2 regions of the Psychrobacillus sp. FSL K6-1267 genome follow, and region 2 is predicted to be linked to the other one. Evidence: predicted binding sites of a transcription regulator. Region 2 holds the regulator's gene; the other holds the start of a gene.
The links. Region 2 encodes CtsR, which represses protease genes until heat stress. Its sites were predicted from a motif close to ATGGTCAATAAAGGTCAAACA; they were not measured.

Region 1 (9,091 bases), 930 kb from region 2:
TGAAGCGGTATTTCATCCGAATGGCAATGCGGTACCTTACACTGTAGCGCCTCACCTTCATAGAGAAGCTGTCTCCGCTACCATCCGTTTTTCCAATAGCCCGCCTAACCCTGCTTCGATAGATTATCTTACCCCGGCAAAAGGACTGGCTGTTCAATTTCAGCTAGCAGATGGCAGTATCACCAATTTAGTGAGTGCTACTGTGCCTATGTTTGTCACTAGCAGCCCTAGAGAATTTATAGATATGATCGAAATTTTCACTGATGAAAAAACAGGAATCAAAACTATTGATAGAGGTCTTGCCATGGTAGAGCTGCTCTCTAAAAAATATCCACATAGCAAAAACGTAATACAAATCATTAAAGAGCAGGCAAAACAGCCGCCAATAAGTTACGCAGAGCTCCATTATTATCCTATACATGCCTTCTATTTCGTCAATAAAGACGGTGTTCGTCAGGCGATTAAATATGAATGGGTTCCTGTTAAAGAAACAAAGGCCCCTGCTTTGACAAGTAAATCTCTTTCAGCTAATTATTTGACCGAGGAACTAGATAACAGATTAAACCAGGCGTCAGTCGAGTTTGACCTCTTTATCCGCTTAGCGGAGGATGGAGATAATCCAAACGATGCTACAGATATGTGGCCAGAGGAAAGAAGAAAAGTGAATATTGGTCGTTTGGAAATCAAAAATAAAATACATCCTAAGGAAGACATTGTTTTTGATCCAACGATTGTACCGGAAGGCATAGAGCTAACAGATGATCCTATACTACACTTTCGTAGTGGCGCATATGCTGAATCATATGAAAGGAGAAGTAAAAATGAGTAAGGAAAATGCAGGGCACTAAAGCTCGACAAAGCATATACTTTCATATCTTGTAAATAAAAAAACACTCGAAGAATTCGAGTGTTTCTAAATGTTATGGACGCCCCTGGAGGGAATCGAACCCCCATCTCAAGAACCGGAATCTTACGTCATATCCATTAAACTACAGGGGCAAGCGACCTTTCTATTATACAAATGGAATAGGAATAATTCAAGTCAACATTTCTAAGCTTAATATTTGACCTTCCTTGACCATTCCATGTATGATAAAGTTACAACTGAGGTAGAATTTCTCAGTACACAAATAAAAATAAAAAATATAACCACCTTTGAAGGAGGCAATCCAGGATGAATTTAATTCCTACAGTTATTGAACAAACAAATCGCGGTGAGCGTGCCTATGACATCTATTCAAGATTGTTAAAAGACCGCATCATCATGCTTGGTAGTGCGATTGATGACAACGTGTCAAACTCTATCGTTGCTCAGCTTTTATTCCTAGAAGCGGAAGATCCAGAAAAGGATATCTCCATCTACATCAATAGCCCAGGCGGAAGTATCACTGCTGGTATGGCTATCTACGATACAATGCAATTCATCAAACCAGACGTACAAACTATTTGTATCGGTATGGCAGCATCAATGGGTGCTTTCTTACTTACTGCTGGAACAAAAGGCAAGCGCTATGCACTTCCAAACGCAGAGGTAATGATTCACCAACCACTTGGTGGAGCTCAAGGGCAAGCAACAGAAATCGAGATCGCTGCAAAACGCATCTTGTTCTTACGCGATAAATTAAACCACATTATGTCTGAGCGCACTGGTCAGCCACTTGAAGTAGTTTCAAGAGACACAGACCGCGATAACTTCATGACAGCAGAACGTGCAAAAGAATACGGTCTAATCGATCATATCATCGCACGCAGCGAAATGAAAAAAGACTAATAATGCCATGAAATCCAAGCGAGCTCCTGTTCGCTTGGATTTTTTTGTAACTTAGTAATGAAAGGTTGTGTAACTATTCTATATCAAATAACTTCTTTATTTATCATTCTATTTTTAGTCATCTATACCTTCAGCCTACAAAGCAAAATTAGAAAATTAGAAGAACAGCAGGACCTTCATTTTACCGGTGACGAGGATTTAGAAAAACAAATTCTAGAGATGAATAATAACGGCAGTAGCCTAGTGGAAATGGTCAAATTCGTTCGAAATGAAACAAATTTAGGGCTAGTTCCTGCAAAAAAATACGTAGATAAGATCATTAACAACGACATTTCTTCCTAATATGAGCGTGTTCATTTATATGAACACGTTTTTCTATATATAAAGCAATCTATTTTTTTAACCCTGACTATTGCCTAAAAGTTTTAAATGAAATTATAATCACTTCATAAAAGAGTTTACATTGTTTTCTCTTAAAATTGAATAGTGTAGCATGACGGAAATTAGATAACTTATTTTTCCCCATACGACTTTCTCTTTCCTACACAACCTATGATTGAAGCGGCAGGCGGCGACTCCTACGGGAAGAGGGTGACAGATAAGCCATCACAAACGACGCGAATGCGGCGGTGATGGCTTATCGCACCCCCCGTGGAAAGCGACCGCCTAAAGCGGAAATCTACATACTATCGTTCATACTTTTCAAGAAAATTGAATTTGCGACTATCTCTTTCCTACACAACATATGATTGCAGCGGCAGGCGACGACTCCAGTGGGATCAGTGAGGCAGATAAGACATCACAACCGCGCGCGTAAGCGACGGGTGATGGCTTATCACTCACCCCACGGAACGCGTCCGCCTATAGCGAAAATCTCTCCTCTCTCCTTCATTCTTTTCAAGTAACTGTTTAAATAGTTGAGTAAGTTTTTTCACATGACTTTCTATTCCTACACAACCTGTGATTGAAGCGGCAGGCGGCGACTCCAGTGGGATCAGTGAGGCAGATAAGACATCACAACCGCGCGCGTAAGCGACGGGTGATGGCTTATCGCTCACCCGACGGAAAGCGTCCGCCTAGAGCGGAAATCTACCAACTATTAGTTATACTTTTCAAGGAGATACATACGATTAAGATTAAAAAGCTGCCATACAATCCATACCGGATCATACAACAGCCTTACGATTAATTATTCTGCTTTAGAAATGAATTTAGCTAGTGATTCTACTGCTTCTGCTTCGTCAGAACCCTCAGCACTTAAAGTGATGGTAGCACCCTTGCTTATCGCTAAGCTCATGATACCCATGATACTTTTAGCGTTTACTTTTTTATCGTCTTTTTCTAAAAACACATCTGCAATATAACGATTAGCTTCTTGTACAAATAATGCTGCTTGTCTTGCTTGAAGTCCTGATTGTAATTTTACCTCGACCTGTTGTTCCGCCATAATCCTTAGCCCCATTTCTTTAAATTGATTCGCCTCTTCTTAATGCATCTGCTATTTCATCCAATTTGCGCAAACGATGGTTGACACCAGATTTACTTACGTTTCCAGTGGACACCATATCTCCTAGTTCCTTTAGTGTAACATCCTGATACTCCACTCGCAGACGAGCTATTTCTCGCAGCTTCTCTGGCAATTGGTCTAAGCCGATTGCGTTATCGATAAAGCGGATGTTCTCCACTTGTCGGATGGCTGCGCTGATGGTTTTGTTTAAATTGGCAGTTTCACAATTGACTAAACGATTGACACTGTTGCGCATATCTCGGATGATTCGCACATCCTCAAATTTCAAGAGGGCACGATGAGCTCCAGCAATGCTTAAAAAGTCAGATATTTTTTCTGCTTCCTTTAAATATGCCACAAAACCTTTTTTACGTTCAATTGTTTTTGCATTTAATTCATAATAATTCATTAAATCGACTAATGCGTCGCTATGTGTTTTATATAATGAGTATACTTCTAAGTGGTAAGATGAAGTTTCGGGATTGTTTACAGAGCCACCTGCTAAAAAAGCACCTCGTAAGTATGCTCGTTTACAGCAATTCTTTTTGACAAGCTCTGGGGAGATGGAGTATTCGAATTGAAAACCTTCCTTCAAAATCATTAAATCCTCTAGTAAGCTTTTTGCCCCTTCTCTGACACGACAAATATACACATTATTCTTTTTTAATCTCATTTTTTTGCGGACGAGCAATTCCACATCTAACTTATACATTGATTTGATAAGAGTATACAGTCTTCTGGCAATTGCCGCATTCTCTGTTTGAACATCCAGGCTTAGCATTTTATTGCTAAATGACAGAGATCCGTTCATTCGGATGAGCGCAGATAGCTCTGCTTTTGAACAGCAGGGCTTTGATTCCTCCTGCGTCATTTCTTTTTTAGTTTCAGAAGCAAACGACATATAACGTTTCCCCCTTTCTTGCAGAACCTATCTTCTTAGATTCTCATTGTCCTGCATATTCGAAAAGCCATTTCGCTACTTCGATTGCATCATGTCGCACTGCGCCATTATATACGACGGAAATGTCTTTCTTCACGATATCTATGTCTAGTGTCTCTAGCTTATCTAAATCTATTTTAACTGGTGATGCCATCTCTTGCTTATATAAATATTGAACGTTTTCAGGAATCTCTTCCTTACTTATAAGAAGAGTATCTAGGAAGTCTTCTCCTACATGGTCAATAAGCGCCTTTACATGATCATAGGCAGTATAGTTATTTGTTTCTCCAGCCTGCGTCATGAGATTACAAATATACACCTTCTTCGCCTTAGAACGAATGACAGCCTTTCGAATATCTTCTACTAATAGATTAGGCAATATACTAGTATAAAGGCTACCTGGTCCAATAGCTATAATATCCGCTTGGCGAATAAGGTTTACAGCCTCTGGTAAAGGCTTTACATCAGCGGGAGTAATAAATACCTTTTCTATTTTTTTCCCATAGTCCGGTATTTTAGATTCCCCTGTAATAATGGTTTTATCCTCAAATTCAGCATGTAATGTCACTAGCTGATTGGCAGCCGGCAATACTTTGCCATGTATATTAAGCACTCTACTCATTTCAGTAATTGCATGAGCAAAATCCCCTGTAATAGAGGTTAATGCTGTTATCATGAGATTTCCTAAGGAGTGTCCCTCTAGCTCACTGGAATGTGCAAATCGAAACTGGAACATTTCCTCTACTAGCGGTTCTACCTCTGATAATGCTGCTAAAACGTTACGAATATCACCTGGTGGTGGAATATCATAATCATCTCTCAATCTACCAGAGCTTCCTCCATCATCAGCTACTGTAACGATAGCTGTAATATCTAGCGGAAGCTTTTTTAGACCTCGGAGTAAGGTTGATAAGCCAGTACCTCCACCTAAAATGACTATTTTTTTTCGGTGTTTTGTACGACCCATTTAGTCATTCCTTCCTAATTGTAACGTCTCGATGCGTAATTATAGTTTCGTCATCCGCCTTCAAAAGGTTACCAAAATATTCTGCCAGTGTAACAGAACGATGTTGACCGCCCGTACAACCAAAGGCAATTACAAGCTGCGTTTTTCCTTCTCTTTTGTACTGCGGTATCATAAAGTTGAATAGATCAGTCAGCTTCTCTATTAAAGTCTTCGTGTCTGCCCATTTTAGAACGTAGCTAGAAACTTCTTCATTTAACCCTGATTTCAAACGAAGCTCCTCTATGTAATAAGGATTTGGGAGGAAACGCACATCAAAAACCAAATCAGCATCAATGGGAATTCCGTGCTTAAATCCGAAGGACATGACATTCACCGTAAAGACCTTGCTTCCATTCGAAGAAAATTCCTCTTGAATTTTTTCACGTAGCTCTCGAGGTTTCATCTTTGAAGTATTATAAATGAATTGAGCTCTTCCTTTTAAATCAGAGAGAAGCTCTCTTTCTTTTTTGATGCCCTCTAAAGGCAATCCAGCATTAGCCAATGGGTGGGAACGTCTAGTTTCCTTATATCTTCTGACAAGTACCTCATCCTGTGCATCTAAAAACAGGACCTTCGGAGTTACAGAAGTTGCTTCCTGAAGATGATTAACTGAATCCACCAATGAGTGAAACATTTCTCCGCCTCGCATATCCATTACAGCGGCAATGTTTCGAGGTTGCTGGTTTGACTCAATCATTAGCTTTATAAATGTACTTAATAGTTCGGGTGGAAGATTATCGATGCAATAATATCCTAGATCCTCAAAGCTTTGTATAGCTACTGTTTTTCCTGCTCCGGACATACCCGTTATTATAACGACTTCTGTTTCTTGCTTTGGTTGTGCTTCCACTGTTTATATTTCCTCCCCTGATTGCTGAATAGTTTCACTTATCAATGAAAATTCTGGAGTATAAACGAAGGTACCATACTGCATACCTTTTTCTTTTACAGCGAACAACAGATTAGTACGGTCTCCTTCAGCCATCGGAAGATGTTGTAAGGATTCAACTGGGTGCCATTCAAGCACACCTTCTTTAGTTTCTTTATATGGTGTTCCTTCTATATCTGTTCCGATAAAGGTAAATAACATCCATTCATCTATACGCTTACCGTCTTCTTCAATCACCATAGTATAAATACCTTTTAAATGAGGATTGATAGGCACTGTGTTTGTTTCTTCCGTAAATTCACGTACCGCAGAAACTAGAATGGATTCTCCTTCCTCCATCTTGCCACCTGGCGCTACGTACCAATTTCTACGTGGTTTCTTTAATAAAAGAACTTTGTTGTCTTTACATATAAGTAAGTTAGCGATTCTTTGCACGTATGGTCACTCCATCTTTCACTTTAGTTACATTCTATTATACATGAACTTACACAAAAAGAGACTGCTTCACGACTTAAATCGCAAAACAGCCTGTTCAAAATCTTGCATATATAAAAAGGGGGTCAATTTATATACTTTAATATACACCTTTAATATTTCAGTACAGTTACAGTTAAATTAAGATAAAATTAAATTACACATTTGTTGTATTTTTATCTTTTAAGTGCTCGATATAGTGCTGAGCTGATAATGCAGCAACACTTCCGTCACCTGTTGCTGTAACGATTTGGCGAAGCATTTTGTCTCGAACATCACCAGCGCCAAAGATTCCAGGTACAGTTGTTTCCATTTTTTCGTTTGTCACGATATAACCATTTTCGTTTAAAATACCAAGATTAGTAAATGGTTTAGTTAATGGAAGCATTCCTACATATACGAAGACGCCGTCTGTATCAAATGATTTTTCTGAACCATCCGCTGTAGAGACTAGAGTAACACTAGAAACCTTACCATCTGTTCCATGAATCTCTTTTAATGTTGTATTCCAGATGAAATCAATTTTTTCATTTGCAAAGGCACGATCTTGCAGGATTTTTTGAGCACGAAGCTTATCTCTGCGGTGAACAATCGTTACTTTGTTAGCAAATTTAGTTAGGAAGGCTCCTTCTTCTACAGCAGAATCTCCTCCTCCAACCACTACAAGGTTTTTACCTTTAAAGAATGCACCATCACATACTGCACAATAGCTGACGCCACGACCACCAAGCTCTGTCTCACCGGGAATACCCATTTTTTTGTATTCGGCACCTGAAGAGATGATGACTGCTAACGCGTTATATTCTTTTCCGCTTACTTTAACTGTTTTATAGTCTCCATTATCGATTACCTCGGACACGTCACCGTAAGCATATTCTGCACCGAATTTTTTTGCATGGTCGAACATTTTAGTGGAAAGCTCAGGTCCTAAAATTGTTTCAAACCCTGGGTAGTTCTCTACCTCTTCTGTGTTGGCCATTTGGCCGCCAGGAATTCCACGCTCAATCATTAAAGTGGAAAGGTTTGCTCGTGAAGTGTAAACAGCAGCTGTCATGCCTGCTGGACCGGCACCTATAATTATTACGTCATATATTTTTTCAGTTGTCATCTAAATTCCTCCTACTTACTACATACCAACAATCTAACTAATTTTATATCCTTCATCAACTAATATGCTTAGGAGTCAGAAAAAGGTAAAAATTGGATGAGTTCGTTGACGTATTTCGTGAGTGTTGCAGTTGTAATCCCATATTGCTCGGCAAATTGTTTTTTCGTCACGTTTTTCATACGAGACGAAGCAAACATATACTCCGTAGCGGCTGCTAAAGCACGTGGATTTTTAAATGCGTAAGCACGTTCTAATGCTCTTTCTACTAAAACAAACCACATTTGGAACAGGAAGGTATCTGACTGTTCTAATGGTTTATGAGCGTCATAAAGTAAGTCAGAGGCAGAAATTGCTCTTAAAAAAGCTTTCTCTGCTGGAGACTTTTCATCAAATTTATGGCCTAATGAATTGGCCAAAAACAGTTTTTCCATAGTAGTTAGCTCATCCACTACAATCCATTTAGGATGGGCAATAATTTCCTGGCGATGTCTGGATTTCCCTAAAAGATAGAATCCAAATATACGTTCACTAATATGTTTATCCTGTAGCTTTTCCAATATCAAATTCTTTTGTTCATCACTATCTGGCTCCACTAAATCCTTCATTTGCGGTAGCCAAGGCTCGAAGCCTGCTTTTTCAGGGTCAAGTTTTAAAAGTGCCTTCCAAGCATTGCGGGCAACTTCCTCATGCCCTGCAAAGTATGCAGAGTGCGAGAGCCAAAAGTAAAATCCAGGATCTGCTTCAAAACCTTTTCTCTGTAAGCTTCTCAGCCATTTGAAGGCTTGTTCATATTTACCAATCAACGCAAAGGTAGCACCTAATTTGTATCGGTGCTCGATAAAATATGGATTAATCTTGGACAGGAATTCGATGATTTCATCTAGTTCCTCGGTATTTTTTTCATAATAATGAATTACCGCAAGATTACATAGCGCATGGATGTTCCCTGGGTTTTCTCTTAGAACTTGATGCAGTAAAGCCTTCGATTGCTCCTCTTCCCCTATATAAAAATAGGCAAGGGCCAGATTATTAAAGGCAGCCCAGAAATCAGGATGATCAGCAATTATAGATTCAAGTAGCTCCACGGCTTCCTCAAACTTTCCTTGCTCCATTAAACGTCTCGCCTTTTCCTGTAAAAACAAGGCTTCACTTGATGGAGTATCCAGCTGTAGAGATACGATATCCTCCTGCTCGGTAAAGTCGACGATTTCCATCGCTTCCTCCATATATTCTCCGCTTATTTCTTTTTCTAAATACATTTTGGCAAAGCGATTTGCCTCTATGAAGTTTCCTAAATGAGCATTTACCTCAGCTAAGAAGAATATAATATCCCCTTCGTTTGGGTCAAGCGCATGGGCACTTCTTAATAATTCATGAGCATAATCATATTTATCAA
Region 2 (9,091 bases):
TTTCCATGTACTCAGACATGTCTACTCGAATCATTGCATCCTCGTCCCCGAACATTACCTCTGCCAATGCGCGAGCTAGTTCTGTTTTACCTACTCCAGTAGGACCTAAGAAGATAAACGAACCGATTGGACGCTTAGGATCTTTTAGCCCTGCGCGAGCACGACGGATCGCACGAGAAATAGCATCTACAGCTTCTTTTTGACCAATAACTCGTTCATGTAATTTGTCTTCTAGTTTTAATAATTTCTCAGATTCTGTTTGAGCAAGCTTGGAAACAGGGATTCCCGTCCACATAGAGACAACAGCAGCAATATCCTCTACAGTAACTTCTGATTCTTCTTTGCCTTGTTTTTCTTTCCAAGTGTTTTTCATTGTTTCTAATTTATCTTTTATCTTCTGTTCTTTATCACGGAAAGATGCTGCTTTTTCAAATTCCTGGCTTTGAACAGCTGCATTTTTCTCAGAACGAACAGCTTCTAATTTAGCTTCTAATTCTTTTAAATTAGGAGGAGTTGTATAGGAACGAAGTCGTACCTTAGAACCAGCCTCATCTATTAAGTCTATCGCTTTATCAGGCAAGAAACGGTCTGAAATGTAACGGTCTGACATTTTAACGGCTGCTTCTACTGCCTCATCTGTAATTTTCACTCGGTGATGTGCTTCATAGCGGTCACGTAATCCATAGATAATTTGTACCGCTTCTTCAGCAGAAGGCTCGTCAACTTGAATCGGCTGGAAGCGACGTTCCAGTGCAGCATCTTTTTCAATATATTTGCGATACTCATCTAACGTAGTGGCACCGATACATTGTATTTCTCCACGAGCCAGAGCAGGCTTCAAAATATTAGAGGCATCGATTGCACCTTCTGCTCCACCAGCACCGATTAATGTATGAAGTTCGTCGATGAATAGAATGACATTCCCCGCTTGGCGAATTTCATCCATTACTTTTTTCAAGCGGTCTTCGAATTCTCCACGATATTTAGTACCAGCAACAACCGTACCCATGTCTAAAGTCATAACACGTTTATCTCTTAATATTTCCGGTACCTCATTTTGAACAATTTGTTGAGCAAGACCTTCTGCAATTGCAGTTTTACCAACACCTGGTTCTCCTATAAGAACTGGATTGTTTTTCGTACGACGAGCCAAAATTTCTATAACGCGTGTAATTTCCTTGCTACGGCCGATGACTGGATCTAGCGTACCTTCTCTTGCAATTTGAGTTAAATCCCTTGCTAATCCGTCTAACGTTGGAGTGCTAGCTGGAGCGACCCCATTGGAATTGCTGTTACTATGGGATTGATCGGAGCTTCCCAATAATTGAAGCACCTGCTGGCGCGCTTTGTTTAAGCTTACACCTGCATTGTTTAACACTCTTGCAGCTACACCTTCTCCTTCACGGATTAACGCGAGAAGTAAATGCTCTGTTCCAATATAAGAATGACCAAGCTTTCTAGACTCATCCACTGAAAGTTCAATCACTTTCTTAGCGCGAGGCGTATAGTGAACAATAGGGCCGACTTCCTCTGCCCCAGTTCCAACTAGCTCCTCAATACCTGCTTCTATTACTTTTGGATCTACTTCAATTGCTTCTAAAGCTTTTGCCGCAATACCACTTCCCTCACGAATAAGTCCAAGTAATATATGTTCTGTTCCTATAGATTCATGCTTTAAGCGAATAGCCTCTTCTTGAGCTAATTGTAAAACTTTTTGCGATCTTTGCGTAAATCGATTAAACATCATGCAGGTTCCTCTCCTTTTGTTTTCTCTTTTTCTCCTTTTTGCAAACGTTCCCTTAACAGCTTAGCTCGAAACATATCACGCTCCGAAGCATTTAAAGTTGTACCAGCATACTTTTGTAAAAATCCTGGCTGCATAAAAACCATACATTCATTTAAGATAGACATATCCACATCTTGAATAAGTCCAATATCTATCCCTAAGCGTACATCGGATAGGCATCTTGCTGCCTCCTCCGTTGTCATAAGACGAGCATAGGATAAGGTTCCTAACGAACGATAAAGACGATCCTCTAGTGTATTGGGAGAATGCTTTAATAGTGCATCTCGTGCTTCTCTTTCTTTTTGAATAATTTGTTCCGTAATGCTTTGAAGATCAGCTAGTATATCCTCCTCAGTCTTACCAAGTGTCGTTTGATTTGATACCTGATAAACATTGCCGAGCGCTTCACTACCCTCTCCATATATCCCTCTTACAACCATTCCAAGTCGAGAAATAATGGTTACTATTCGATTCATTTGTTTTGTTTTCGTTAATGCAGGTAAATGCATCATAACTGATGCCCTAAGTCCAGTGCCCGTATTAGTAGGGCAACTTGTTAAATATCCAAACTGTTCATCGAATGCGTAAGGTAATTCTTTTTCCAATAAGCTATCTATATTATCTGCCCGTTTATAAGCCTCTTCAATTTGGAGGCCTGGAAAAAGGCACTGGATCCTAATATGGTCCTCTTCATTTACCATGAGACTAACAGATTCATCCTCCGATAAAAGGACGGAGCCTGTATCCGGAGAATTTGCCAATTTGGGACTGATCAAATGCTTTTCTACTAACACTTGGCGTCCGAGCTCAGATACATCTTTTATCTGAATGGAGGAAAATTTCATTTGCAATGCTTCATCAGCAGCATCCAACAAAGTGGCTGAAACAGATTGGTCAATTTTATGCGCTTCGTCCTCTGTAAATGCAAGAGGGAAGCGAAATCCATTCAGATTTCTAGCCAATCGGATCCTTGTGCTCATCACAATGTCAGAATGCTCTCCTTCCCCTTCCATCCAACTAGATCTGGAATTATCTAAAAAGTTATCAACCGACATAGTGGTCGCCACCTCCTTCGACAAGCTGTTTTTCTAGTTCTTTTACTTCATCTCTCAGCTTAGCGGCATCCTCAAATTGTTCATGCTCGACAGCATCCTTCATTTGTGTACGTATTGCTTCAATTCTTTTCTTTAAAGCTATTTTTTCACCAAGTACCCCTGGTGCTTTTCCAATATGTGTCGTATTGCCATTATGCAGACGTTTTAAAACTTGGGGTAAATGAGGACGAAAGCTTTCATAACAAGAAGCGCATCCAAACTTACCTTCCTCTAAGAACCTCTCAATAGACCAGCCACATTCATTACATTCAAGTGTTTTCTGTTGTTTTTGTTGAACCATCTGCTGATCCGCGTGGTTAAACCAATTAGATAGAAGCTGATGGAGAGATAATGGGTCTTGTTTATATTCAACATAAAACGGGTGTAGGCTATTTGCACAAACCTCACAATAATGTCGTTCAAAGTGTTCTCCGTTATGCACCTGTGTAACCGTCACTTTGGCCGGTCTTTGCTTACAATTTTCACAAATCACTTTTCAACACCCCGTTCATTTTTCACTTTTTTCATATTTTAACGTTAATAGCATCGCACAAAGTATTCGTGCTCTTAGATCGTCTCTTGCAGGCAGTGGGATGGCTAAAGTCGTTCTGGCTAAGGCTGCTAAAATAATTTTTGCTTCTCGCTTAGTTATCACTTCTTCATCCAATAATCTAAATACAATATCTTCTGTCGCGGACTCAGACGCCCCGGCTTCCAGACTTTGTATTATATGCTCAATCAATTCAGCTTTTGTATGGGCCCGAACGCGGAGGATTCGAATATACCCACCACCACCTCGCTTACTTTCCACCAAATAACCACGGTCCTGTGTAAATCGAGTGTTTATAACATAATTTATTTGCGAGGGGACACAGTGAAATTTTTCAGCGATTTCACTTCTCTTTATTTCAATCTGCCCTCTACTTTCTTCTTCGATAATTGACTTCAAATAACCTTCAATAATGTCAGATATATTTCTCATCTTCTCTCACCTCTTCTCATTAAAACTGACTTTGACTATATTTGACTATATTATATAGCGAAATTTTTGTATGTGCAATTGATATGCCTAACATAAAAACAACAAAAAAACTACCAACATTTATTGTCAGTAGTTTTAGGTTGTATCAAAATGGAAACTTATATTCTTATATTTGTGAATTGTATTTGAGTTGTGTAATAAAAAAATTAGGCTCTACTTCAATGTCCTTTATTTTGGAAAAGTTGTGTCTTTCGTACAAAGTAAGCGCCGGTTTATTTTTTGCACCAGTAGTTACTATAACACTTACACTATTAGGAGCGAGGTCCAATACGTATTTTAACAGCTCAGTAGCTATTCCCTTCCTGAAATGATTAGGGTGGACAATTAGCCTACAGATATCCATTTCATCTCCATTAATTTCATATGAAATAAAACCAAGCAGTTGTTCCTTTTCATACTTTCCTATATAAATTTCTTTAGAAGCTTTAATATCCTCTGTAGTTTCCTTAAGCTGCGGAATGCCATCAAAACCGATAATCTCCGCTTCCTTTCGATAAGCCGGAAGCTGTACTTCAAGCATTTCTTCTGCTACAGATTGATTGTGATGATCAAGTAATAAAATCATTGAGTACCTCGTTAAACTTTTCTTTTTTTATTGTTTTTTTGGGCTTTAGATAATTGCTTCCATTTATCTCGCTCTGTTTTTTGTGCAGCCAAGTCGTTTTTACGTTCCATATGGGCTAGTTCACGTAATAATTTTACATAGCTCCTATAACGATCCTCTTTTAGCACACCAGAACGAATAGCCTCCTGAATCGTACAGCCAGGCTCTTGTTTATGCTGACAGTCTCTAAATCGACACTGCATTGCAAGCTCTTCTATATCTTGGAAGCTGTTGCTAATCCCCTCGCTTGAATCCCATAGCTGAAATTCTCTCATCCCTGGTGTATCTATCAATAGCCCTCCTCCAGGTAACAAAGAAAGCTCTCTATGAGTTGTTGTGTGACGCCCCTTACTATCATCCTCTCGAATGTCACTAACCGCCATCACTTCTTCTCCTGATAGAGCATTTATCAAGGAGGATTTACCTACACCTGAAGAGCCAAGTAATGCACCTGTCTTCCCTTCGCCAAGAAGAGCGGCCAAGTCTTCTATTCCTTCTCCTGTAACACTAGAAACAGCAAAGATTTCGACGCCAAATGCAATAGATTCGACTTCATTGATATAATAATCCAATTGCTCACAAGCATCTTTTTTCGTTAGAACAACTACTGGTGTCGCCCCCGAATCCCAAGCTGAGAGTAAGTAACGCTCTAACCTTCTAACATTGAAGTCTTGGTTGAGTGACATCACTAAAAACACATAATCTACATTCACTGCAACCAATTGAATTTCCATAGTTGTACCAGCCACTTTTCTTGAGAATTGCGATTGTCTCGGTAAAACCTGTTGAATAATCCCTTTCTCTTCTCCTGGCATTTGCTCTAAAACAACCCAATCTCCTACTGCCGGAAAAGCTTCTCGATTGTTGTCAAATTTAAACTTACCTGAAAGGGAGCATAGCCACTCTCCATCATTTGTGACTACTCGATATAAATGTTTATGCTCGAGTAAAACTCGGCCTACTAATCCTTTGCTCGTCATCTTTTCTTCCCATTTACTATTCCATCCATACTTTTCGATTAAATTCAATTTAAATTTCCTCCTAATTTTCCCTAAAAATATTTTAATCGCCATTTTTTATTCGGCGAAATACTGGGCAACAAAAAAACCATGATTGCACGAATCAGCAATCATGGTTTCCCGATCATTAGTAAAGAAATTTCAAAAAGTATGGAGAAATAAGCTCGATTGTCTGTTTACAATCAAACCAATACCTATTCAGCCTACATTTAGAAAATTACAGAGTGGGACATCATGAACTTACTGATTCGTTTTGTGTTATATACAATAGCCATAATGCCTCACTCCTTTCCTTAAGTTAAATTCAGAATACTACAAGTTTTTGAAATATGCAATAGGCAATTACGCCGTTACATCACGTTTTGTAAATGACCAGTAGCTTGTTACTAGGAATATTAACAGATACACGACAATTATTATAATAGAAAAACTTAAGGTCATGCTTTCTATTAGCGGTGTATTTGTTCCGATAAATTGACTTAAATTTGTATTGGCAAATATAATGTATTTCGGAAATTCAAAGTCCAGCATTGCAAGAATTTGAGTTACTTGTACTCCTGCAAACATTAGGAAAATAGATATTCCAATTGCTAATGAGCTAGAGCGGAACACTGAGCCAATCATAAAAGCTAAGGATCCAATTACAAATACATTTACTAAAGACAGAGCAGTTAAAAGCAATAATCTGCCCCAGTACGAAACCTCCACTACCTTGCCATCGACTAGCTCTAACTGCGTACCTGGAATATTATCAAAGAAAATGTATCCAAAGATTATTCCCGAAACAAGAAGAACTATCGACATCATAATTGCAAATAGACCAACTGTGATTAGTTTAGACGTTAGAATTTTCCATCGCTTCATTGGTCTCGTTAGTAACATTTTAATTGTTCCTTGGGAAAATTCAGAAGCTACTATTCCACCAGCCACTACTACCGTAAATAATGTGACAACGGACATCATATTTGGAAGACCGCTGATAAACCCTTGTGCACTATCATCAACGATAGGAGACAAATTATTATCAGTTCTATATTTAGTTAGTTCAGGACCCTCAGAAATGGCAGTCATCTCTTCTACAGTAATAGTTTCTCCTTCACTACTCTGTGAAATATCTATTGAATAGACCCATTTTACAAGACCAGCCGAAGCAAGCATTAACAACACGAGCAATATAGTCATTACCCATGTTGATTTTTTAGTCCAAAGCTTTAACCACTCATTTCGTACGAGATTCAGCAATTTGCCCACCTCCTGTAATTTCTAAGAATTGATCTTCTAATGTTTTTCTATGTGGTGTTACGGAATAGATTTGTAAATCATTTGTAATCATTTCTGCAACAAAAGCAGGAACTTCTTCTTTGTTTAGAGGGATTACATAGCCAGTTCCTAAAGACTCAAAGGTGATTTCCTTATAATTAAAGAAATCTACTACCTTTTCTTGATTTGATGCTTCAATGTAATAATGAGATTTTTGCTGTTCATTTACCTCTTTAATAGATAAGAGCTTCCCATTTTGAATCACTGCAATTCTATCGCACATTAACTCTATCTCAGCGAGCAGATGACTTGAAACAAAGATAGACACACCTTGCTCTACTGCTATTTTTCTTAAATACATACGAAATTCACGAATACCTGCAGGATCTAGTCCATTGGTAGGCTCATCTAAAATGAGAAATTTAGGCTTATGTAAGATAGCCTGCGCTAAACCTAGACGCTGTCTCATTCCTAGAGAATAAGTAGATACCTTTTCGTTAATACGCTTTTGAAGTCCTACCTGAGCAATCACTTCGTCAATGCGTTCCTTGGTTATATTCTTATTCATTCGTGCAAAATGAACTAAATTCTTATACCCACTCATATATTTATACATTTCAGGGTTTTCTACAATCACCCCGACCTTGCTCATGGACTCCTCAAAATTCTCTGAAATAGGCTTCCCCTCTATAAATACCTCTCCTGATGTCGGCTCCATAAGACCTGTCATCATTCGAATAGTGGTTGTTTTCCCAGCTCCATTCGGCCCTAAAAATCCTGTTATTTGTCCAGGATATAAATCTAATGTAAGATCATCAATAATTTTCTTTTTCCCGATTACTTTAGTAAGATTTTGTAGTCTTACTATTGGTTTTCTCTCCATTTAATTCACCTTCCTTATCAATAATTTTGTTCTTATTAAGGTATACGTCTATAAACTAAATAAGTTCTATAAAATTCCATTTATATTTTTCTTGGAAATTTAATACGACTTTGCTGCTTCTAACTCGTTCTCTCTTTGTTCTTGGAATAAGTTGGTCATCCAAGACGTAATATCTTTTCTTTGTGATTCTCTTATATCTTCGACCAACTCATGAGCAATAACCGAGCCCTCACGCATCACGACAATTTCATCTAAAATTGGTTCCATATCCTTCAGCTCGTGAGTAGATAAAATTATAGACTGTGTCTCTATATCTATAAACTGTATAAACCCTCTTATTATAGACTGTCTTACCATTGGGTCTAAGCCAGAAAGAGGCTCATCTAGCAGATAATAATCTACCTCTCTCCCTAGTGTAGCGGCAATTTTTGCTCGCCCTCGATTTCCCTTTGATAATTTTTTTAAAGGGGCATGTATATCTAGCTGTAAAAAATCAGCTACGATACAAGCCTTATCATAACTAAAATCATCGAACTGAGAATCATAGAATCGAAATAGCTGTTTCACTGTGAAATATGGAAAAACGTCATCCGCGTCTGGTAAATATGCTATTTTTTTAGCTACGAGATATGACACAGGCTCTCCATCAATTTGAATGGACCCACTTTTAGTAAGCAATACCCCTGCCATCAGCTTTAAAAGTGTAGATTTCCCACTTCCATTTTCACCGACTAAACCAATTATTTTACCTTTAGCAAAAGAAATTGTTACATCATTTACCGCTATTTTGCCTCCATACCTCTTAGTTAACCCATTTATATCAATCAATTCAACTCACCTCTTTTACGGGAGGATAATTGGACAATAATCTCCTCTTCTGTAAATCCAAATGACTCCATTTGATGAAGAAATGTAGTTACTAGCGTCTGCTTCATTTCTTCTCTTAGCTCTTCTAATCTTTGCATATCCTCAGTCACGAACGTCCCCTGCCCTCGTTTGGTCTCTGTTAGGTGCAACAACTCCAACTCCTTATAGACACGTTGCATTGTATTGGCATTAACACCGAATTCTAGTGCATATTCTCTTACCGAAGGTAAACGATCTCCAGGCTTCACGTTTCCCTTTAATAAATCCCCAAAAATTTTCTCCATGATTTGTTGATAGATGGGCTTATCCGGAAGAAAATCAATCATAGGTGTATCCTCTCACTTTCCTTTGTAAAACAAATGTTGAGATTATAAATAAGCATGTAAAAACAACAAATTCCAATATAATTTGTCCTACGTAAAAGTGATCCGTAACCTCTAAAAACATATAAAAATCTTTGGAGCTAATTTCTCCTACATTCATCTCAGGTAGGTTTACTTTCCAATAGCTAGTTAGTGTTTCATATAGCTTACTTT

Region 1: a site for CtsR is predicted at 1,062-1,082, ahead of clpP (ATP-dependent Clp endopeptidase proteolytic subunit ClpP). Genes of this name have one in related genera too.

What each region holds. Positions count from the first base shown of each region.
Region 1 is NZ_JBBOOR010000001.1:3,101,415-3,110,505, forward strand. Features, by position in the region: gene MHB55_RS15920 (catalase) at 1-829, shown strand, start outside; tRNA gene MHB55_RS15925 (tRNA-Arg) at 928-999, opposite strand; gene clpP (ATP-dependent Clp endopeptidase proteolytic subunit ClpP) at 1,175-1,771, shown strand; gene MHB55_RS15935 (hypothetical protein) at 1,829-2,113, shown strand; gene MHB55_RS15940 (HPr family phosphocarrier protein) at 2,961-3,218, opposite strand; gene whiA (DNA-binding protein WhiA) at 3,238-4,179, opposite strand; gene MHB55_RS15950 (gluconeogenesis factor YvcK family protein) at 4,223-5,185, opposite strand; gene rapZ (RNase adapter RapZ) at 5,190-6,074, opposite strand; gene MHB55_RS15960 (NUDIX domain-containing protein) at 6,078-6,548, opposite strand; gene trxB (thioredoxin-disulfide reductase) at 6,745-7,695, opposite strand; gene MHB55_RS15970 (tetratricopeptide repeat protein) at 7,764-9,091, opposite strand, start outside.
Region 2 is NZ_JBBOOR010000001.1:4,029,009-4,038,099, forward strand. Features, by position in the region: gene MHB55_RS20720 (AAA family ATPase) at 1-1,747, opposite strand, end outside; gene MHB55_RS20725 (protein arginine kinase) at 1,744-2,841, opposite strand; gene MHB55_RS20730 (UvrB/UvrC motif-containing protein) at 2,831-3,373, opposite strand; gene MHB55_RS20735 (CtsR family transcriptional regulator) at 3,389-3,862, opposite strand; gene MHB55_RS20740 (GNAT family N-acetyltransferase) at 4,029-4,487, opposite strand; gene rsgA (ribosome small subunit-dependent GTPase A) at 4,499-5,506, opposite strand; gene MHB55_RS20750 (ABC transporter permease) at 5,888-6,787, opposite strand; gene MHB55_RS20755 (ABC transporter ATP-binding protein) at 6,765-7,688, opposite strand; gene MHB55_RS20760 (ATP-binding cassette domain-containing protein) at 7,788-8,516, opposite strand; gene MHB55_RS20765 (GntR family transcriptional regulator) at 8,513-8,881, opposite strand; gene MHB55_RS20770 (hypothetical protein) at 8,874-9,091, opposite strand, start outside.